Regions from separate parts of the Streptomyces sp. NPDC002328 genome, predicted to be linked through region 2. Evidence: riboswitches for the same ligand, from Rfam matches in the RefSeq annotation. Region 2 holds a riboswitch; each other region holds the start of a gene.
What was found. A riboswitch is a leader RNA that binds a small molecule or an ion and turns the genes downstream of it on or off. The one in region 2 is predicted to bind S-adenosylmethionine.

Region 1 (5,800 bases), on a different contig from region 2:
GACCTGCGGCCGTTCCTGGAGATGCTCCCCGTCTCCGAGTCGTACCCCGTCGGGCGGACCTCGTGGGCGACGGTCAGCGCGGACATCAAGCGGCGGATCGGCCTCGCCGTCGCCGCGAACGGCAGCCCGGCGGGCGTCCTGAGCGAGCTCCAGACGGCGGCGACGACCGCGGACAGCTCCGCCGGCTGAGCGGTTGGGCTACCGTGCGGGCATGGAACGGGCGGAGGAAGAAGGGCTGGGGGCGAGGGAGCGGGACGTCCTCGCCCTGGAGCGGCGCGGGTTCTCCGGGCCCGGGGCCAAGGAGCGGGCGATCCGCGAGGAACTGGGGCTGTCCCCGGTCCGCTACTACCAGCTCCTGAACGCCCTCCTCGACGACCCCCGGGCCCTCGCCCACGACCCGGTGACGGTGAACCGCCTCCGCAGAGTCCGGGAGGCCCGCCGGGGGGACCGTTGACGACCGGGGCAACTCCGGGCGGGCTGTGATTGCCGCAGGCACACCCCCCGCAGCTATCGTCACCGTATGGGCACCCAAGAGACGCACCCCGCGGAATCCGCAGCGCTCCCCACCCCCACCACCGCGTACGGGCGAGAGGCGCTGGACGTGATCCGGGCGCGGCCCGGCGCCGCTCTCGTCGCGCTCGACTTCGACGGCACGCTCGCCCCGATCGTCGAGAACCCCGACGACGCCCGCGCGCACCCCGACGCCGTCCCCGCGCTCGCGGCGCTCGCCCCGAAGATCGCCTCCGTCGCCGTCGTCACCGGGCGGCCCCCCGCCGTGGCCGTGCGCAACGGCGGCTTCGCCGACGTGCCCGGACTGGACCGGCTCGTGGTGCTCGGGCATTACGGCGCCGAACGCTGGGACGCCCGCACCGGCGAGGTCAGCGCCCCCGCCCCGCACCCCGGTGTCGCCGCCGCCCGCGCCGACCTGCCGGGCGTGCTGGAGGCGGCCGGGGCGTGGCAGGGCACGTGGGTGGAGGAGAAGGGCCGGGCCGTCGCCGTGCACACGCGCCGCGCCGAGGACCCGCAGGCCGCGTTCGAGGCGCTGCGGCAGCCGCTCACCGACCTCGCCGCCCGGCACGGGCTGATCGTCGAGCCGGGCCGGATGGTCCTGGAACTGCGGCCCCCCGGCGTGGACAAGGGGGTGGCCCTGACGGAGTACGTGCGTGAGATCGGTGCCGAGTCCGTCCTCTACGCCGGCGACGACCTCGGCGACCTCCCGGCCTTCGCCGCCGTCGAGAAGCTCCGCTCGGAGGGCCTGCCCGGCCTGCTCGTGGCCAGCGGCAGCGCCGAGGTCACCGAGCTGTCCGAGCGGGCCGACCTCGTCGTCGACGGGCCCGCGGGCGTCGTACGGCTGCTGCGCGCGCTCGCCGCCCAGCTGGGCTGAACACCGTCAGCCGGGCTCACCCTCAGCCGGGCTGGGCATCCCGCTGGATTTCCCGCAGCGCCTGCAACTGGTCCAGGAACCACTGGGCCGGGGGCAGCGCGGTGGCGGCCGCCGCCAGCCGCTTGGTGTGCTCCGCCCGCTCCTGCGGCCCGGTGTTGAGGGCCTCGTGCAGGGCGCGGGCGGTCTCCAGCACGTCGTAGGGGTTCACCACGATCGCGTCGTCGCCGAGTTCCGCGTACGCGCCCGCCTCCCGGGAGAGCACCAGCACGCAGCCGTCGTCGGAGACGACCGGCACCTCCTTCGCGACGAGGTTCATGCCGTCGCGGATCGGGTTGACCAGGGCCACGTCCGCGAGCCGGTAGGCGGCCAGGGAGCGGGCGAAGTCGTCCTTGACGTGCAGGACGACCGGGGTCCAGCCGGGCGTGCCGTACCGCTCGTTGATCTCCCCCGCGACCCGCTGCACCTCGGCGGTGTAGTCGCGGTACACGGCGAGGTCCTGGCGGGAGGGGTAGGCGAAGGCGACGTGGACGACGCGTTCGCGCCACTCCGGCTGGTCGTCGAGGAGCTGCCGGTAGGCCAGCAGCCCGCGGACGATGTTCTTCGACAGCTCGGTGCGGTCCACGCGGACGATCGTCCGGCGCGCGCCGCCGTCGGGCGCCGCGCCGATCTCCTCGCGCAGCGCCGTGATGCGCTCCTCGACGTCCGGCTCGTGGGAGCGGGCGCGCAGGAAGTCGGCGTCCGCGCCGAGCCCGTGCACGCCGATCTCCGTCCCGCCCAGCCCGCCGGCGAACTCGTCGCAGCACGCGGTGAACGCGTCCGCCCAGCGGCGGGTGAGGAAGCCCAGCCGGTCCGCGCCGAGCATGCCCCGCAGCAACTGCTCCCGGACGTCGGAGGGCAGCAGGCGGAAGTAGTCCACCGGCGCCCACGGCGTGTGCGAGAAGTGGCCGATGCGCAGGTCGGGGCGCAGCTCGCGGAGCATCCCCGGGACCAGGCAGAGGTGGTAGTCCTGCACGAGGACGGCCGCGCCCTGCGCCGCCTCCTCGGCCAGCGCCTCCGCGAAGGCGCGGTTGTACGTCTCGTACGACGCCCACTGACGCCGGAACTCCGCGTCGAACACCGGCTCCAGCGGGGTCTGGTAAAGCAGGTGGTGGACGAACCACAGCACGGAGTTGGCGACGCCGTTGTACGCGTCGGCGTGCACGTCCGCGGGGATGTCGAGCATCCGCACCCCGTCCTCGCCCACCCCGCGCCGTACGGCCTCGCGGTCGTCGTCGGAGAGCGCCGAGCAGACCCAGAGGGCGTCCGCGTCCGAGCCGATCGCCGACAGCCCCGAGACCAGGCCCCCGCCGCCGCGTTTCGTCGTCAGCGAGCCGTCCTCGCCCACCGAGTAGGACACCGGGCCGCGGTTGGACGCGACCAGCACCTGAGCAGCCGCGTCACGCTCGGAAGCAGTGGAACCCGTGGAAGCCATACGCCTCAACCTAGCCCGCACGGGAAACGCTCAAACGTACGGAAGCACTCAGCGAACGCCCGTATACATCCTGCTCACCGAGCGGTCACGCCACCCGGCGCGCCGCGTACTCCGCGATGTCCGCCATCGGCGGCCTCTCCTCCGTGTCCACCGAGTGGGTGCGCGGCTCGAAACCGTCCGCTCCCCGCTCGAACTGGGTGAGCGCGGGGCGCACGAGGTGCCCGCGCGCCAGCCGCAACTGCGCCGTGCGGTAGATCGCCGCCGCCATCCGGCCCAGCGCCTGCCCGTCCTGGTGCCGGTGCTTGCGCACGCCCACGTCGACCTGCGCGAGGGCGTCCAGGCCCACCAGGTGCAGCGCGTCGACCAGCATCCCCAGCTCCACGCCGTACCCGACCGGGAACGGCAGCTGCTCCAGCAGACCGCGGCGGGCCGCGTACTCCCCGCCCAGCGGCTGCACGAAGCCCGCCAGCTGCGGCCAGTGCAGGTTCAGCAGCGGCCGTGCCATCAGCTCCGTCACCCGGCCGCCCTGTCCCGCGGCGCCGCCCAGCGGACGGTCGTACATCGCCTTGACCAGGTCCACGCCGGGATCGGTGAGCAGCGGGCCGACGATCCCCGACACGAAGTCGGAGGAGAACTCCCGCAGATCGGCGTCGACGAAGCAGACGACGTCCCCGGTGGTGACCAGGAGCGAGCGCCACAGCACCTCGCCCTTGCCGGGCACCGCCGGGATGCGGGGCAGGATCGCGTCCCGGTGCACGACGCGCGCGCCCGCCGCCGCGGCCACCTGCGAGGTGCGGTCGGTGGAGCCCGAGTCGACGACGACGATCTCGTCGACGAGCGGGACCTGTTGCATGAGGTCGTGACGGATGATCGCGACGATGTCGCCTACCGTCTCCTCCTCGTTCAGCGCGGGCAGCACCACGGACACCGACTGGCCCGTGGCGCGCTTGGCGGCCATGATCCTGTGCAGCGGGCGATCGGTCACCGACCAGGAGCGGGTGGCCAGCCAGCGCTCGACTTCTTCCAGCACGGTCTGCGGCTCCTCACTGTCGTGATCACACCAGGTGCACACGGCGTCACCGTGTGATCCGTCTCGCGGTTCGGACGACTATCTCAACTGTCCTGGCCGTCGGTTACAGTCTTGAACAACGCGGATGACCATCGCATGTCCGGGGTCATCCGGCGTTCAGCGCTCAACAACCACATACCGCTCATCCAGAGGGGCAGAGGGACACGGCCCGATGAAGCCCCGGCAACCCTCCAGCCGGTCTCGACACGTCGAAGTGGCGAGGCTCCCGGCTCGGGAAGGTGCCAAATCCGTCTCACGGCGAGATGCGTCGTGAGGAAGATGAGGAGAAAGGGCCTCGCCTCACATGGCTGCGCAGACTGTTGCAAGCACCACCGAATCCACCGTGGACCTCGGCCCCGCCGCCGCGCTGAGCTGCCGCGAATGCGGTCACCGCGTCCCCCTCGGTCCGGTCTTCGCGTGCGAGGAGTGTTTCGGCCCGCTGGAGATCGCCTACGACTTCTCGGCCTACGACACCGAAGAGCTCCGCAAGCGCATCGAAGCGGGCCCCGCGAACATCTGGCGCTACGCCCCGCTCCTGCCCGTCCCGGCGGACGTCGCGGACAAGCCGAACATCAACCCCGGCTGGACCAAGCTCGTCCAGGCCGACAACCTCGCGCGTGAGCTCGGCGTCGAGCCCGGCAAGCTCTTCGTCAAGGACGACTCCGGCAACCCGACCCACTCCTTCAAGGACCGGGTCGTCGCCCAGGCCCTGGAGGCCGCCCGCGCCTTCGGCTTCACCACCCTGTCCTGCTCCTCCACCGGCAACCTCGCCGGCGCGGTGGGCGCCGCCGCGGCCCGCGCCGGCTTCCGCTCCTGCGTGTTCATCCCGCACGACCTGGAGCAGGGCAAGGTCGTCATGGCGGCGGTCTACGGCGGCGAACTCGTCGGCATCGAGGGCAACTACGACGACGTGAACCGCTTCTGCTCCGAGCTGATCGGCGACCCGGCGGGCGAGGGCTGGGGCTTCGTCAACGTCAACCTGCGGCCGTACTACGCCGAGGGCTCCAAGACGCTGGCGTACGAGATCTGCGAGCAGCTCGGCTGGCGGCTTCCCGACCAGCTGGTGGTGCCCATCGCCTCCGGGTCGCAGCTCACGAAGATCGACAAGGGGCTCCAGGAGCTGATCAAGCTCGGGCTCGTCGAGGACAAGCCGTACAAGATCTTCGGCGCGCAGGCCGAGGGGTGCTCGCCGGTGTCCGTCGCCTACAAGGCCGGCCACGACGTCGTCCGGCCGCAGAAGCCGAACACCATCGCCAAGTCGCTGGCGATCGGCAACCCGGCGGACGGTCCGTACGTGCTCGACATCGCGCGGCGCACCGGCGGCGCGGTGGAGGACGTGAACGACGAGCAGGTCGTGGACGCGATCAAGCTGCTCGCGCGGACCGAGGGGATCTTCGCGGAGACCGCCGGTGGGGTGACCGTGGGCGTCACGCGCAAGCTGATCGAGAACGGGGTGCTGGACCCGACGCTGACGACTGTCGTCCTCAACACCGGGGACGGTCTCAAGACGTTGGACGCGGTGGCCGGGACGGGGCTCACCGCGACGATCCGTCCCAGCCTGGACTCGTTCCGCGAAGCTGGTCTCGCCTAAGAGTCGTTGTTCGTCTGCGGGGCCGATGGTGGCTGGTCGCGCAGTTCCCCGCGCCCCTTGGTGGGCTGCCCTACTGGAGGTTTCACCGTGAGCGTCAACGTCCGCATCCCCACCATCCTCCGCACCTACACGGGTGGCGCGGCCGAGGTCTCCGCCGAAGGGGGGACCCTCGGGGAGGTCATCGCCGATCTGGAGAAGAACCACACGGGCATCGCGGCCCGCGTTCTCGATGATCAGGGCAAGCTGCGCCGGTTCGTCAACGTGTATGTCAACGACGACGACGTC
Region 2 (5,800 bases):
TCGTCGCCACGAAGATCAGCGCCCCGAACATCACCACGCCCTGGACCAGCGGGATGTCCTGAGCGGTGACCGCCGCCGCGGTCACCCTGCCGAGGCCGTCGCGGGAGAACACCGTCTCGACCACCACCGAGCCGGCGATCAACTGGCCGACCAGCAGCCCGACGACCGTCAACGCGGGCAGCGACGCGTTGCGCAGCGCGTGCCGCAGATGCACCCGCCACCGGCCGGCGCCCTTGGCGCGCGCGGTCTCCACATAGGCCTGGTCCAGGGCGGTGAGCAGGCTCTTGGCCAGCACCTGGGCGATCTGCGCGCCGGTCGGGACCGCCAGCGTGAGCGCCGGCAGCACCAGGCCCCGCAGCCCGTCGTTGCCGAACGCGGGGAACCAGTGCAGCCGGAAGGAGAACGCGTCGACGAGCAGCAGCCCCACCCAGAACGTCGGGACCGACACCCCGAGCGGGGGCAGCGACAGCAGCAGCTGCCGCAGCCACCGCTGTGCGGTGTACGTCGCCACCACCGCGAGACCGCCCCCGAACACCACCGCGAGCAGCAGCGCGGCACCGGTCAACTGGAGCGTCTGCGGCAGCGCGTCGGCCAGGGTGGAGGTCACCGGACGGCCCGTGGAGACCGCGTCGCCGAAGTCCCCGCGCACCGCCCGGCCGAGATAGTCGGCGTACTGAGCCAGTACCGGCTTGTCGAAGCCGTACTCGTGCCGCAGTGCGGCGACTCGCGCCGGATCGACTTCCCCCGCGTCCATCCCGGCCCCGGCCATCGCCGTGACCGGGTCACCCGGCAGGAAGTCCAGCACCAGGAAGGACACCGTGTAGGCCGCCCACAGCACCCCGACCGCCTGCGCCAGCCGTTTGATCACGTAGAGGCGCACGGGCTAGCCGATCCAGGTGTCGTGCAGCTGGATCCGGCTGCCCGAGTCGAAGGCGAGACCGTGCACCTTCTTCGACACGCCCAGCTGGGTCTGGAGCTCCACCACCGGCACGTTGTACGCGTTCTGCACGATCGACTTCTGCGCCTCGCCCACCAGTCGACCGCGCTTGGCGGTGTCCGTGGTCGCGGCCTGTGCGGACAGAGCCGTGTCCAGTGAACCGGCCGGAAGGTGGTAGAAGTTGGCCAGCCGGGTGGAGAAGGAGCTGCGCAGGATGTCCGGGTCCGAGCGGGTCACGTTCCCCCACACCACGTCGAAGCCGCCCGACTGGAGCGTGGTGGAGAACTGGCTGACCTGGAGCTGCTTGAGCGCCACGTCCACTCCGACAGCCTTCAGTTGCTGCTGCACCAGCTCCAACGCGGGCTGGTTGGTGGCCGCGTTGGGGAACCAGGTGATGGTGAGGCTCAGCTTCCTGCCGTCCTTGGCGCGGAGTCCGTCAGCGCCCGTCCGCCAACCGGCGGCGTCCAGCAGCGACTTCGCCTTGTCCGCATCGAAGGCGAGGCTGGAGGAGAGGTCGGTGTAGTCGGGCGTAGTGTGCGCCAGGACGCTGGTCGCCGGGCGGGTGCCGGTCGGGAACACGGTGTCGGCGATCTGCTTCCGGTCGATGGCGGCCAGGATCGCCTGGCGCACCTTCGTGTCCTTCAGGACGGGCCGCTCGTTGTTGAGCCCCAGGCCGAACACCACACCGGGGTTGGCCCGGCTCTGAAGGGTGACCTGGCCGCCCTTGAGCGCCGCCTCGTTGGCCCTGCCGACGCTGCTGATGGCGTCGACCTGCCCGGACTGGAGACTGCCGGCCCGGACCCCCGCCTCGGGAACGACCTTGAACACCACACGGTCCAGGTAGGCCTCGCCCTTCTTGGACCACAACGAGGAGCCCCAGCCGTAGCCGGTACGCTTGGCCAGGGTGACCGACTGGTTCTGCGCATACTGCTTCAGCACGAACGGCCCGGACCCGATCACGCCGTCACTGCACTTCTGCTGCGGCGACCTCTTCACGCTCGCCGACGACTCGATGCCCAGCGAGTGCGTCGAAGTCGCCTGAAGGAACTGGGCGTTGGGTTCCTCGAAGGCCACCTCGACGGTCAGCGGGTCGACCACGGTGGTGCTCTTGACGCCGCTCAGATAGCCCTGCGCGAGGGTCCCCAGGGCGCCGAGCTTCGGCACCGCGTCGAAGTTGTCCTTGACCACCTGCGCGGTCAGCGGGGAACCGTCGCTGAAGGTCACCCCCGGTCGCAGATGGAAGGTGAACGTCGTCGCGTCGGCGTCGACGTCCCAGCTCTTGGCCAGCCACGGCACGATCTTCCCGGTGGTGGGGTCCTGGTCGGTCAGGGAGTCCACGATCTGGCGCACCGAGTAGATGCTGTCGTTGCTGCCGACCTGCTGCGGATCCACGCAGCCGGCGTCGGAGCCCACCGCGAAGGTCAGGGTGCCGCCGGACTGCGGCCGGCCGCTGCCGCCGCCGGAGCCGTCACCGCCCGACCCGCAGGCGGTCAGGAGGACACCGGTGGCGAGGAGGGCGGCAAGGGGGGCCCGTCGGGAAAGCCCCGAAGCCGGTCGGGAGGGCCTGAAAGCCGGTCGGTCGGGTCGGAACGCCGGTCGGGAGAGTCTGAAAGCCGAAAACGTTGTCACGGAGGGGCTTCTCCTACTCGTGTCACCAGGCACGGTGCCGCGCGAGGCACCACCGCGCATGGGCGTGCGACCCCGGCCGGCTCGACGCCGGACGCGGGGGAGCGCTGCACAGACGGGGGTCAGGGGACGACACCGAGAGCGGTGGCGAGGGGAAAGACGCAAAGGAGCCGGGGCCGACGAAGGGACGTCAGCCGAAGCCGGCGAAGGGGCGCCGGCCTGGGCCGGCGAGCGGACGTCAGCCGACGCCCGCCCGGCTCGTCAGGCCCGACAGAGGCAGCTGGTCGAGCGCTTCAGATCGATGTGGCGTCGGCGCGAGAGCCGGGAGAACGGCGTGGCATCGGCGAAGGAGGCAGCCGGGTCACCGCAGTGCCTCATGCCGATCCCCCTCTCTCCGGCCCCGTCACGGGGCCACGCGCTTGCGGGAGTCGTCGCTGACCCCGCCGGGCTTTCACCTGGAGCACCCCACCGCGCGGGAGGGTTGCCGGTCAGCGAGCCAGGGCTTGACGCTGACACTCAATGCCATTCGTGATGTTAGGGAGCCGATTCGGCGTACGTCAATGCCGCCACCGTCGTCAGCCGCGCACGGACCCCGTGATCCGGTCGAGGAGACGGCGGCCGTTCGCGCCCGTGAACCATTCGGCGTGGCCGACGTAGTACTCGTACGCCAGCCGCGTGTTCTCCGCCGAACGGGTCACTCCGTGGAAGTAGCCGAGTTCGGACAGCGCGAACTCCGCGTGCACCAACGGGAGAAGCGCGGGCAGCGCGGCCGACTCCGCGGCGCTGAGCGGTCGTACGGACCGGTAGCCGTCGAGGAGTGCCGCGGCGTCCTGCTCGCGCACCGGACGGCCGGGCCGCAGCCACTGCACGGCGTTGCGCTCGATCGCCGTGGCGAGGTCGTGCACGGCGGTCGTGCGATCGCTCATGCCGAAGTCCAGGACGGTGGAGACCCGGCCGTCGGCACCCCACAAGAGGTTCGAGGCGTGCCAGTCGTTGTGGGTCCACAGGGGTTCGAGAGCGGCGAGGTGGGGAGCCAGCCGCTCGTGCAGGGGGAGCAGTACGCGCTCGGTGTCCGCACGCCAGGAGAAGTCCCGCAACGCCTCCGCCAACGCCGGACGCTCCGTGACGTACCGCTCCAGCTCTGCCCGCGGGTCGTGCGAGGCGAAGACGGTGAACGAGGCGACGAGCGGCTGCACTTGGCGGCGTGGCGCGTCGAACCCCCGCGCCGCCAGGTGCGTTCGGGCCAGCGCCTCGCCCGCCGCCCGCGCGTGACCTGCGGAACGGAACGGCGACCAGGACAGCGCGTCCCGGTACAGGTCCGTCCCCGCGCCGACCGAGTGGACTTCGTACGTCCACGCGTCGCGCGCCACCGCGTCCAGCACCTCCACCACCGGCGCCCCGCGCAGCCGCAGGTGACGCAGGAACGCGTGCTCCTCCGCCAGCCCCGGCAGGGTCCGTACGGAGTGGTGGTGACGTTTCACGAACAGGCGCCGCCCGTCCTGTTCCACGAGGGCCGCCGCCGACAGCGGGCGCGGGCTGCGCCACACCACCCGGGCCGGCCCGACGACGTCCGTCACCTCCGTGTCGGTGAGCGGCGCCCAGTCCGGCTCGACCGGTTCGGTGCCCAGGCCGTGGGCCAGAAGTGAACTCACGCCGTGCCCACCGCCGTTGTGCCGCGCAGAGCCTCCAGGACCCGGCGCTCGGCCGCCGCGAACTCGGGCGCCGTGAGGTCCTCCACTCCGCGCGGGCGGGGGAGCGGCGTCTCGATGCGCTCGACCACCGTGGCGGGCCGCGGCGACAGGACGTGCACGGTGTCCGCGAGCAGCACCGCCTCACGTATGTCATGGGTGACCAGGACGACCGTCCAGCGGTGCCGCTGCCACATCCCGGCCAGCCACAGCTGCATCTCGGTCCGGGTCAGCGAGTCCAGCGCGCCGAACGGCTCGTCCAGCAGGAGCACCGGACGCTCCAGCACGACGGTGCGCAACAGCGCGGCCCGCTGCCGCATCCCCCCGCTGAGCTGGGAGGGGTACGCCTTCTGGAAGCCGTCGAGCCCGAAGTCGGCGAAGAGCGCGTCGGCCCGCGCCCGTGCCTGCTTCTTCTTCACGCCCTGGGCCTCCAGCCCCAGCGCCGTGTTGTCCAGCACGGTCCGCCACGGGAACAGCAGGTCCTTCTGCGGCATGTAGGCGACCTTGTCGGACTCCACCGAGGCCGGCTCGCCCTCCACGACCACCTGCCCCGACGTGGGCCGGTCGAGACCGGAGACCAGGTTGAACAGGGTGCTCTTGCCGGAGCCGCTCGGGCCGATCACCGCCGCGAACTCGCCCGGCTCCACCCGGAGTTCGAGGTCCCGCAGGACCTCCAGCTCACCGAAGGACTTGCCCACGCCCTCGATCCGCAGGCTGCTCACTTCCCCACCTTCCGCTCCCACGGCAGCACCAGTCGCTGCAACAGATACGTGGCTCCGAACAGCGCCACGCTCAGCGCCGCCGTCACACCCACCGCCGCGAACACCAGGTCCGTGCGGAACGCGCTCTTCTGCGCCTGCATGTAGATCCCCAACCCCGCCTCGGCGCCCGCGTACTCGGCGAAGACGGCGCCCACCACGGCGTACGTGATGCTGACCCGCAGCCCGGCGAAGAAGTACGGCATCGCGCTCGGCACCCGCACCAGGCGGAACGTCCGCCACCGGCCGGCGCCCAGCGACCGCAGCAGCCGCATCGCCTCGCGGTCGGTGGCGGCGAACCCGGCGGCCAGGTTGGCGGCCAGCGGGAAGAACGTCGTCAGCGTCACCACCAGCATCTTGGGCAGCAGCCCGAAGCCGAACCAGATGATGAGCAGCGGCGCCACGGCCACGATCGGGATGGTCTGCGAGGCGACGAGCAGCGGGTACAGGCCCCGACGGGCCGCCGAGGAGAAGTCCAGCAGGACGGCGACCAGCCAGGCCGCCGCGAAGGACAGCGCGAAGCCGAGCAGGGTCTCCTGGAGGGTGGGCAGGGTCTGCGCCCACAGCTCCGCGCGGTTCACCCAGCCCTGCTCGATCACCCGGGCGGGCGACGGCAGCGTCGTCGGGTCGACCCCGGCGGCACTCACATACAGCTGCCAGCCGCCGACCACGACGGCCAGCACCAGCAGCGGCGGCCACAACGAACGGAACAGCGACCTCACTTGGCGGCCGGGAGGTAGTCGTTGGTGAAGAACTCGGAGGCGTCGGGGGCCTTCGTGAGCTTCTTGCTG
Region 3 (5,800 bases), on a different contig from region 2:
GCGGACGAGCAGCACCCGTTCGCGGACCCGGGGCTGCCGCCCCACGAGCACCGGATGCAGGACGTCGACGAGCGGGCCGCCAAGCGGTCCGAGCGCGCGGTCGCCTTCCTGTTCACGCTGTCGATGCTGGCCACCGTCGGCTTCATCGCCGCGTACGTGACGATCCCGCACGACAAGTCGATCTTCGTGTTCCCGATCGGGCACATCAGCGCGATGAACTTCGCGCTGGGTCTGACGCTCGGCGCGGCCCTGTTCTGCATCGGCGCGGGCGCGGTCCACTGGGCCCGCACCCTGATGTCCGACGTGGAGGTCGCCGACGAGCGTCACCCGATCGAGGCGAGCCCCGAGGTCAAGGCCAAGGTCATGGCCGACTTCAAGCAGGGCGCCAAGGAGTCCGCGCTCGGCCGCCGCAAGCTGATCCGCAACACGATGTTCGGCGCGCTGGCCCTGTTCCCGCTCTCCGGCGTCGTGCTGCTGCGCGACCTCGGTCCGCTGCCCGGCGACAAGCTGCGCCACACGCTGTGGGCCAAGGGCAAGCTGCTCGTCAACATGAACACCAACGAGCCGCTGCGTCCCTCGGACGTCGCGGTCGGCTCCCTCACCTTCGCCAAGCCGGAGGGCCTGGAGGAGCACGACCACGACTTCCAGACCGAGATCGCCAAGGCCGCCCTGATGATCGTCCGGATCCAGCCGGCGGACATCAAGGACAAGCGCGAGCTCGAGTGGTCGCACGAGGGCATCGTGGCGTACTCGAAGATCTGCACCCACGTCGGTTGCCCGATCTCCCTGTACGAGCAGCAGACGCACCACGTGTTGTGCCCCTGCCACCAGTCCACCTTCGACCTGTCCGACGGTGCCCGAGTGATCTTCGGCCCGGCCGGTCACGCCCTGCCGCAGCTGCGCATCGGTGTGAACGACGAGGGCTACCTCGAGGCGCTCGGCGACTTCGCAGAGCCCGTCGGTCCTGCATTCTGGGAGCGCGGATGAGCAACAAGGACGACCGCCGCAAGGCGCCCGCAGGTGAGCGGGTCGCCGACTGGGCCGACGGCCGGCTGGGGATCTACTCCCTGGCCAAGGCCAACATGCGCAAGATCTTCCCGGACCACTGGTCCTTCATGCTGGGTGAGATCTGCCTCTACAGCTTCATCATCATCATCCTCACGGGTGTGTATCTGACGCTGTTCTTCCACCCGTCGATGAACGAGGTGGAGTACCACGGCTCCTACGTCCCGCTCCAGGGACAGCTGATGTCCGAGGCCTTCAACTCGACCATGCACATCTCCTTCGATGTGCGCGGTGGTCTGCTGATCCGGCAGATCCACCACTGGGCCGCGGTCATCTTCCTCGCCGGCATGTTCGTGCACATGATGCGCGTCTTCTTCACCGGCGCGTTCCGCAAGCCGCGTGAGATCAACTGGCTGTTCGGCTTCCTGCTGTTCGTCCTGGGCATGTTCACCGGTTTCACCGGCTACTCGCTCCCGGACGACCTGCTCTCCGGCACCGGTGTCCGCTTCACGCAGGGCGCGATCCTGTCCGTGCCGATCGTCGGCACGTACATCTCGATGTTCCTGTTCGGCGGGGAGTTCCCGGGCGGCGACTTCGTCGCGCGGTTCTACTCGATCCACATTCTGCTGCTGCCGGGCATCATGCTCGGGCTCGTGGTCGGCCACCTGATCCTGGTCTTCTACCACAAGCACACGCAGTTCGCGGGCCCCGGCCGCACCAACAAGAACGTCGTCGGCATGCCGCTGCTGCCGGTCTACATGGCCAAGGCCGGAGGCTTCTTCTTCCTGGTCTTCGGCGCCATCGCGGCCATCGCCGGTATCGCGTCCATCAACCCGATCTGGGTGCTCGGCCCCTACCGTCCGGACCAGGTGTCCACCGGCGCCCAGCCCGACTGGTACATGGGCTTCGCCGAGGGTCTGATCCGCGCCATGCCGGGCTGGGAGATCAACTTCTGGGGTCACACGCTCGTCCTGGGCGTGTTCGTCCCGCTGGTGCTCTTCGGTCTGTTCCTCGGCGTGATCGCGCTCTACCCGTTCATCGAGTCCTGGATCACCGGCGACAAGCGCGAGCACCACATCCTGGACCGTCCGCGCAACGCCCCGACCCGTACGGCCTTCGGCGTCGCCTGGATCACCGGCTACATGATCATGCTGATCGGCGGTGGCAACGACATCGTCGCCACCCACTTCCACCTGTCGATCAACGCGGTCACCTGGTTCGTCCGGATCGGCTTCTTCGCCGGACCGGTGCTCGCCTTCGTGGTCACCAAGCGGATCTGCCTCGGCCTTCAGCGCCGCGACAAGGACAAGGTGCTGCACGGTCGGGAGACCGGCACCATCAAGCGCCTGCCGCACGGTGAGTTCATCGAGGTGCACGAGCCGCTCAGCCAGGAGGCCCTGTACACGCTCACCGCGCACGAGCAGTACCAGCCCGCCGAGATCGGCCCCACGGTCGACGAGAACGGCGTCGAGCGCAAGGTGAAGCGTTCCGAGAAGGTCCGCGCCAAGCTCAGCAAGGCGTACTACGGCGAGGAGAACCAGATCGCCAAGCCGACCGTCGAGGAGTACCGGGAGATCACGAGCGGCCACGGCCACCACTGATCACTGCGTCGCCACACCACACTGAAGGGCCCCGTCCGGTGTTCGGACGGGGCCCTTCGGCGTGCCGTCCGGCTGGATAGGGTGGGATCACAACTCTCTTACGGGAGTTCCCCTCTCGTACGACACCCAGGAGCGGCCATATGAGCGCTGTGCACCCCGCTGGAGGCGACACCGCGGCGGGCCGCTCCTGGCCCGGACTGCTGAACGGCCTACTGGAGGGCCGCGACCTCACCGCGGACGACACCGCCTGGGCGATGGACCTGATCATGCGCGGCGAGGCCACCGACGCGCAGATCGCCGGGTTCGCGGTGGCGCTGCGCGCCAAGGGCGAGACCGTCGAGGAGATCACCGGTCTGGTGCGCACGATGTACCGGCACGCGAACGTGATCGAGGTGCCCGGCCGGACCGTCGACATCGTCGGCACCGGTGGCGACGGCGCGAAGACGGTGAACATCTCCACCATGTCGTCGATCGTCATCGCCGGCACGGGCGCGAAGGTCGTCAAGCACGGCAACCGGGCCGCGTCCTCCGCGTCCGGCGCCTCGGACGTCCTGGAGAAGCTCGGCGTCAATCTGGAACTGACCCCGAAGCGGGTGGCCGAGGTGGCCGAGGAGGCCGGCATCACCTTCTGCTTCGCCATCAAGTTCCATCCGGCGCTGCGTCATGTCGCCGCGGCCCGCGGCCAGTTGGGCATCCGCACCACCTTCAACGCGCTGGGTCCGCTGACCAACCCGGCGAAGGTGAAGGCCCAGGCGGTGGGCGTCGCCGATCCGCGGATGGCCCCGCTCATCGCCGGCGTCTTCGCCGAACGCGGCAACTCCTCCCTGGTGTTCCGCGGCGACGACGGCTTCGACGAGCTGACGACGACGTCGACTTCACGGGTCTGGGTCGTCCGCGACGGCAAGGTCACCGAGGAGACATTCGACCCGCGGGACGTGGGCATCGAGCTGGTCCCCGTGGAGGCGCTGCGCGGCGCGGACCCCTCGTACAACGCGGAGGTCGCGCGCCGGCTGCTGGAGGGCGAGACGGGCCCCGTCCGGGACGCCGTGCTGCTGAACTCCGCGGCGGCGCTGGTGGCGCTGGACCCGACGGACGCCCCGCTGACCGAGCAGATCCGGGCCGGCATGGAGAAGGCGGCCCGGTCCGTCGACTCCGGCGCGGCCAAGCAGGCGCTGGAGCGCTGGGTGGCGGCGAGCAACGCGTAAGACCCCTCTCCAGAGGGGGGATGGGGCGCGGTCCCGCGATCCGGACAGGAGTTGCGGGACCGCGAACGCATCACGTACGTTCCTGTCCAGGTCATGAGTGACAGTCATGAGGCCCCGGCCGACTGTCCGGCAACCCTCCGTCCGTGGCGGGGTGCCCCGGGTGAAGACCAGGCCGTGCACAGCAAGGTGCGCGGCAAGCGCGGATCCCTCTCGCAACCAGGGATCCTGGTCGTCGAGGAGTCTCCCGTGAGCAAGCGAATGCGTTAGGGCGCCGAGCCCCGCCTCCGCACACCCTCTCTCACTCTTTTCCCTTCTGTCTCACGGGAGTTCCGCCATGTCCGTCTCCACCACCGCCCTCGCCCCGTCGGTTTGTTCCCCGCTGCCCGTTCTGGGCCGGGATGTCACCGTCCCGCTCGTCACGGGCGGCGAAGTCACCTACGCGGCGCTCGACTACGCGGCCAGCGCCCCCGCCCTCCAGCGCGTCTGGGACGACGTGGCGGCCTACGCCCCGTACTACGGCAGCGTCCACCGCGGCGCCGGCTACCTCTCCCAGCTCTCCACCGACCTGTTCGAGAACGCCCGCCGGACGGTCGCCGAGTTCCTCGACTGCCGCGCCGACGACCAGCTGGTCTTCACCCGCTCCACCACCGACTCCCTGAACCTCCTCGCCGCCGCGCTGCCCGCCGACTGCCAGGTCTTCGTCTTCGAGACCGAGCACCACGCCAGCCTGCTGCCCTGGAAGGACGCCCGCGTCACCTACCTCGACGCCCCGCGCACCCCCGGCCAGGCCGTCGAGACCCTGGAGCGCGCCCTCGCCGCCCGCACGGTGTCGACCGAGGGGGGCCACGGCCCCGCCCTGGTCTGCGTCACCGGCGCCTCCAACGTCACCGGCGAGCTGTGGCCCGTGCGCGAGCTGGCCGCCGCGGCCCACGCGCACGGCGCCCGCATCGTCCTCGACGCCGCCCAGCTGGCCCCCCACCACCCGGTCTCCGTCCGTGACCTGGACGTCGACTGGATCGCCTTCTCCGGCCACAAGCTGTACGCCCCGTTCGGCACCGGCGTCCTCGCCGGCCGCGCCGACTGGCTGCGCGCGGCCGAGCCGTACCTCGCGGGCGGCGGCGCGAGCCGCAAGGTCACCCGGCGCGAGGACGGGGGAGTGGACGTGGAGTGGCACGAGGGCGCCGCCCGCCACGAGGCCGGCTCCCCGAACGTCATCGGCGCCTACTCCATCGCGTCGGCCTGCAAGGCCCTCACCGAGGCCGGCTTCGACGCGCTGGTCGCCCGCGAGCGCCACCTGATCGACAAGGTGCGGACGGGCCTGGCCGACGTCCCGGAGGTCCGGATCCTCTCCCTCTTCGGCGACGACGCCCCGCGGGTCGGCGTCATCTCCTTCGTCGTCGAGGGCTGGAACAGCTCCCACTTCGCCGCCGCCCTCTCCGCCGAGTACGGCATCGGCGTCCGCGACGGCCTCTTCTGCGCCCACCCCCTGGTCCGCACCCTGCTGGGCAGCGCCCCCGAGACGCAGGGCGAGTGCGGCGCCCCCGAGGCGGCCCCCGGCGAGAAGTCCCTCAACGCCATCCGCGTGAGCTTCGGCGCGGGCACCCCCGACGAGCACGTGGACCGTTTCGTGGGCGCGGTGAAGGAACTGGTGACCCAGGGCGCGAAGTGGCAGTACAGGACGGAAGACGGCCGCTGCGTCCCGGCGGTGTGAGCGATTTCGCCCGCCGGCGACCTCGCTGTCCGAGCGCCCTCGGGGGCACCCCCAGGGGCGCGGGGCTGTGTCGATATGCGGCTCCGCCGCGTGGGCGCGACAAGCCACCGCGAACCCGCAGACGCACGAAGCACCCGCGCCCCGCAGACGCCTAGGCGACCACCTCAGGAGTCCAGCCCGATCGCAAAAGCCGCCTCGAGGTCATGCTGCGAGTACGTACGGAAAGCGACGTGAGTGTCCGTCCCCAGAACACCGGGGATCTTGCTGATCCGCCCGGG

Region 1: linked by a shared signal. The riboswitch ahead of thrC (threonine synthase) and the one ahead of ACFYX4_RS21700 (putative leader peptide) in region 2 are both predicted to bind S-adenosylmethionine.
Region 3: linked by a shared signal. The riboswitch ahead of ACFYX4_RS01900 (aminotransferase class V-fold PLP-dependent enzyme) and the one ahead of ACFYX4_RS21700 (putative leader peptide) in region 2 are both predicted to bind S-adenosylmethionine.

What each region holds. Positions count from the first base shown of each region.
Region 1 covers NZ_JBIARQ010000003.1:453,044-458,843, reverse strand. Annotated here, with positions in the region: gene ACFYX4_RS11780 (extracellular solute-binding protein) at 1-189, shown strand, start outside; gene ACFYX4_RS11775 (DUF3263 domain-containing protein) at 212-454, shown strand; gene otsB (trehalose-phosphatase) at 521-1,384, shown strand; gene ACFYX4_RS11765 (trehalose-6-phosphate synthase) at 1,407-2,855, opposite strand; gene ACFYX4_RS11760 (glucosyl-3-phosphoglycerate synthase) at 2,941-3,885, opposite strand; SAM riboswitch class I at 4,064-4,210, shown strand; gene thrC (threonine synthase) at 4,229-5,515, shown strand; gene ACFYX4_RS11750 (MoaD/ThiS family protein) at 5,603-5,800, shown strand, end outside.
Region 2 covers NZ_JBIARQ010000008.1:142,716-148,515, forward strand. Annotated here, with positions in the region: gene ACFYX4_RS21690 (ABC transporter permease) at 1-880, opposite strand, end outside; gene ACFYX4_RS21695 (ABC transporter substrate-binding protein) at 884-2,431, opposite strand; gene ACFYX4_RS21700 (putative leader peptide) at 2,825-2,941, opposite strand; SAM riboswitch class IV at 2,974-3,087, opposite strand; gene ACFYX4_RS21705 (phosphotransferase enzyme family protein) at 3,139-4,215, opposite strand; gene ACFYX4_RS21710 (ABC transporter ATP-binding protein) at 4,212-4,973, opposite strand; gene ACFYX4_RS21715 (ABC transporter permease) at 4,970-5,731, opposite strand; gene ACFYX4_RS21720 (ABC transporter substrate-binding protein) at 5,728-5,800, opposite strand, start outside.
Region 3 covers NZ_JBIARQ010000001.1:414,940-420,739, reverse strand. Annotated here, with positions in the region: gene ACFYX4_RS01915 (Rieske 2Fe-2S domain-containing protein) at 1-987, shown strand, start outside; gene ACFYX4_RS01910 (cytochrome bc complex cytochrome b subunit) at 984-2,606, shown strand; gene trpD (anthranilate phosphoribosyltransferase) at 2,747-3,811, shown strand; SAM riboswitch class IV at 3,901-4,017, shown strand; gene ACFYX4_RS01900 (aminotransferase class V-fold PLP-dependent enzyme) at 4,146-5,522, shown strand; gene ACFYX4_RS01895 (Lrp/AsnC ligand binding domain-containing protein) at 5,687-5,800, opposite strand, start outside.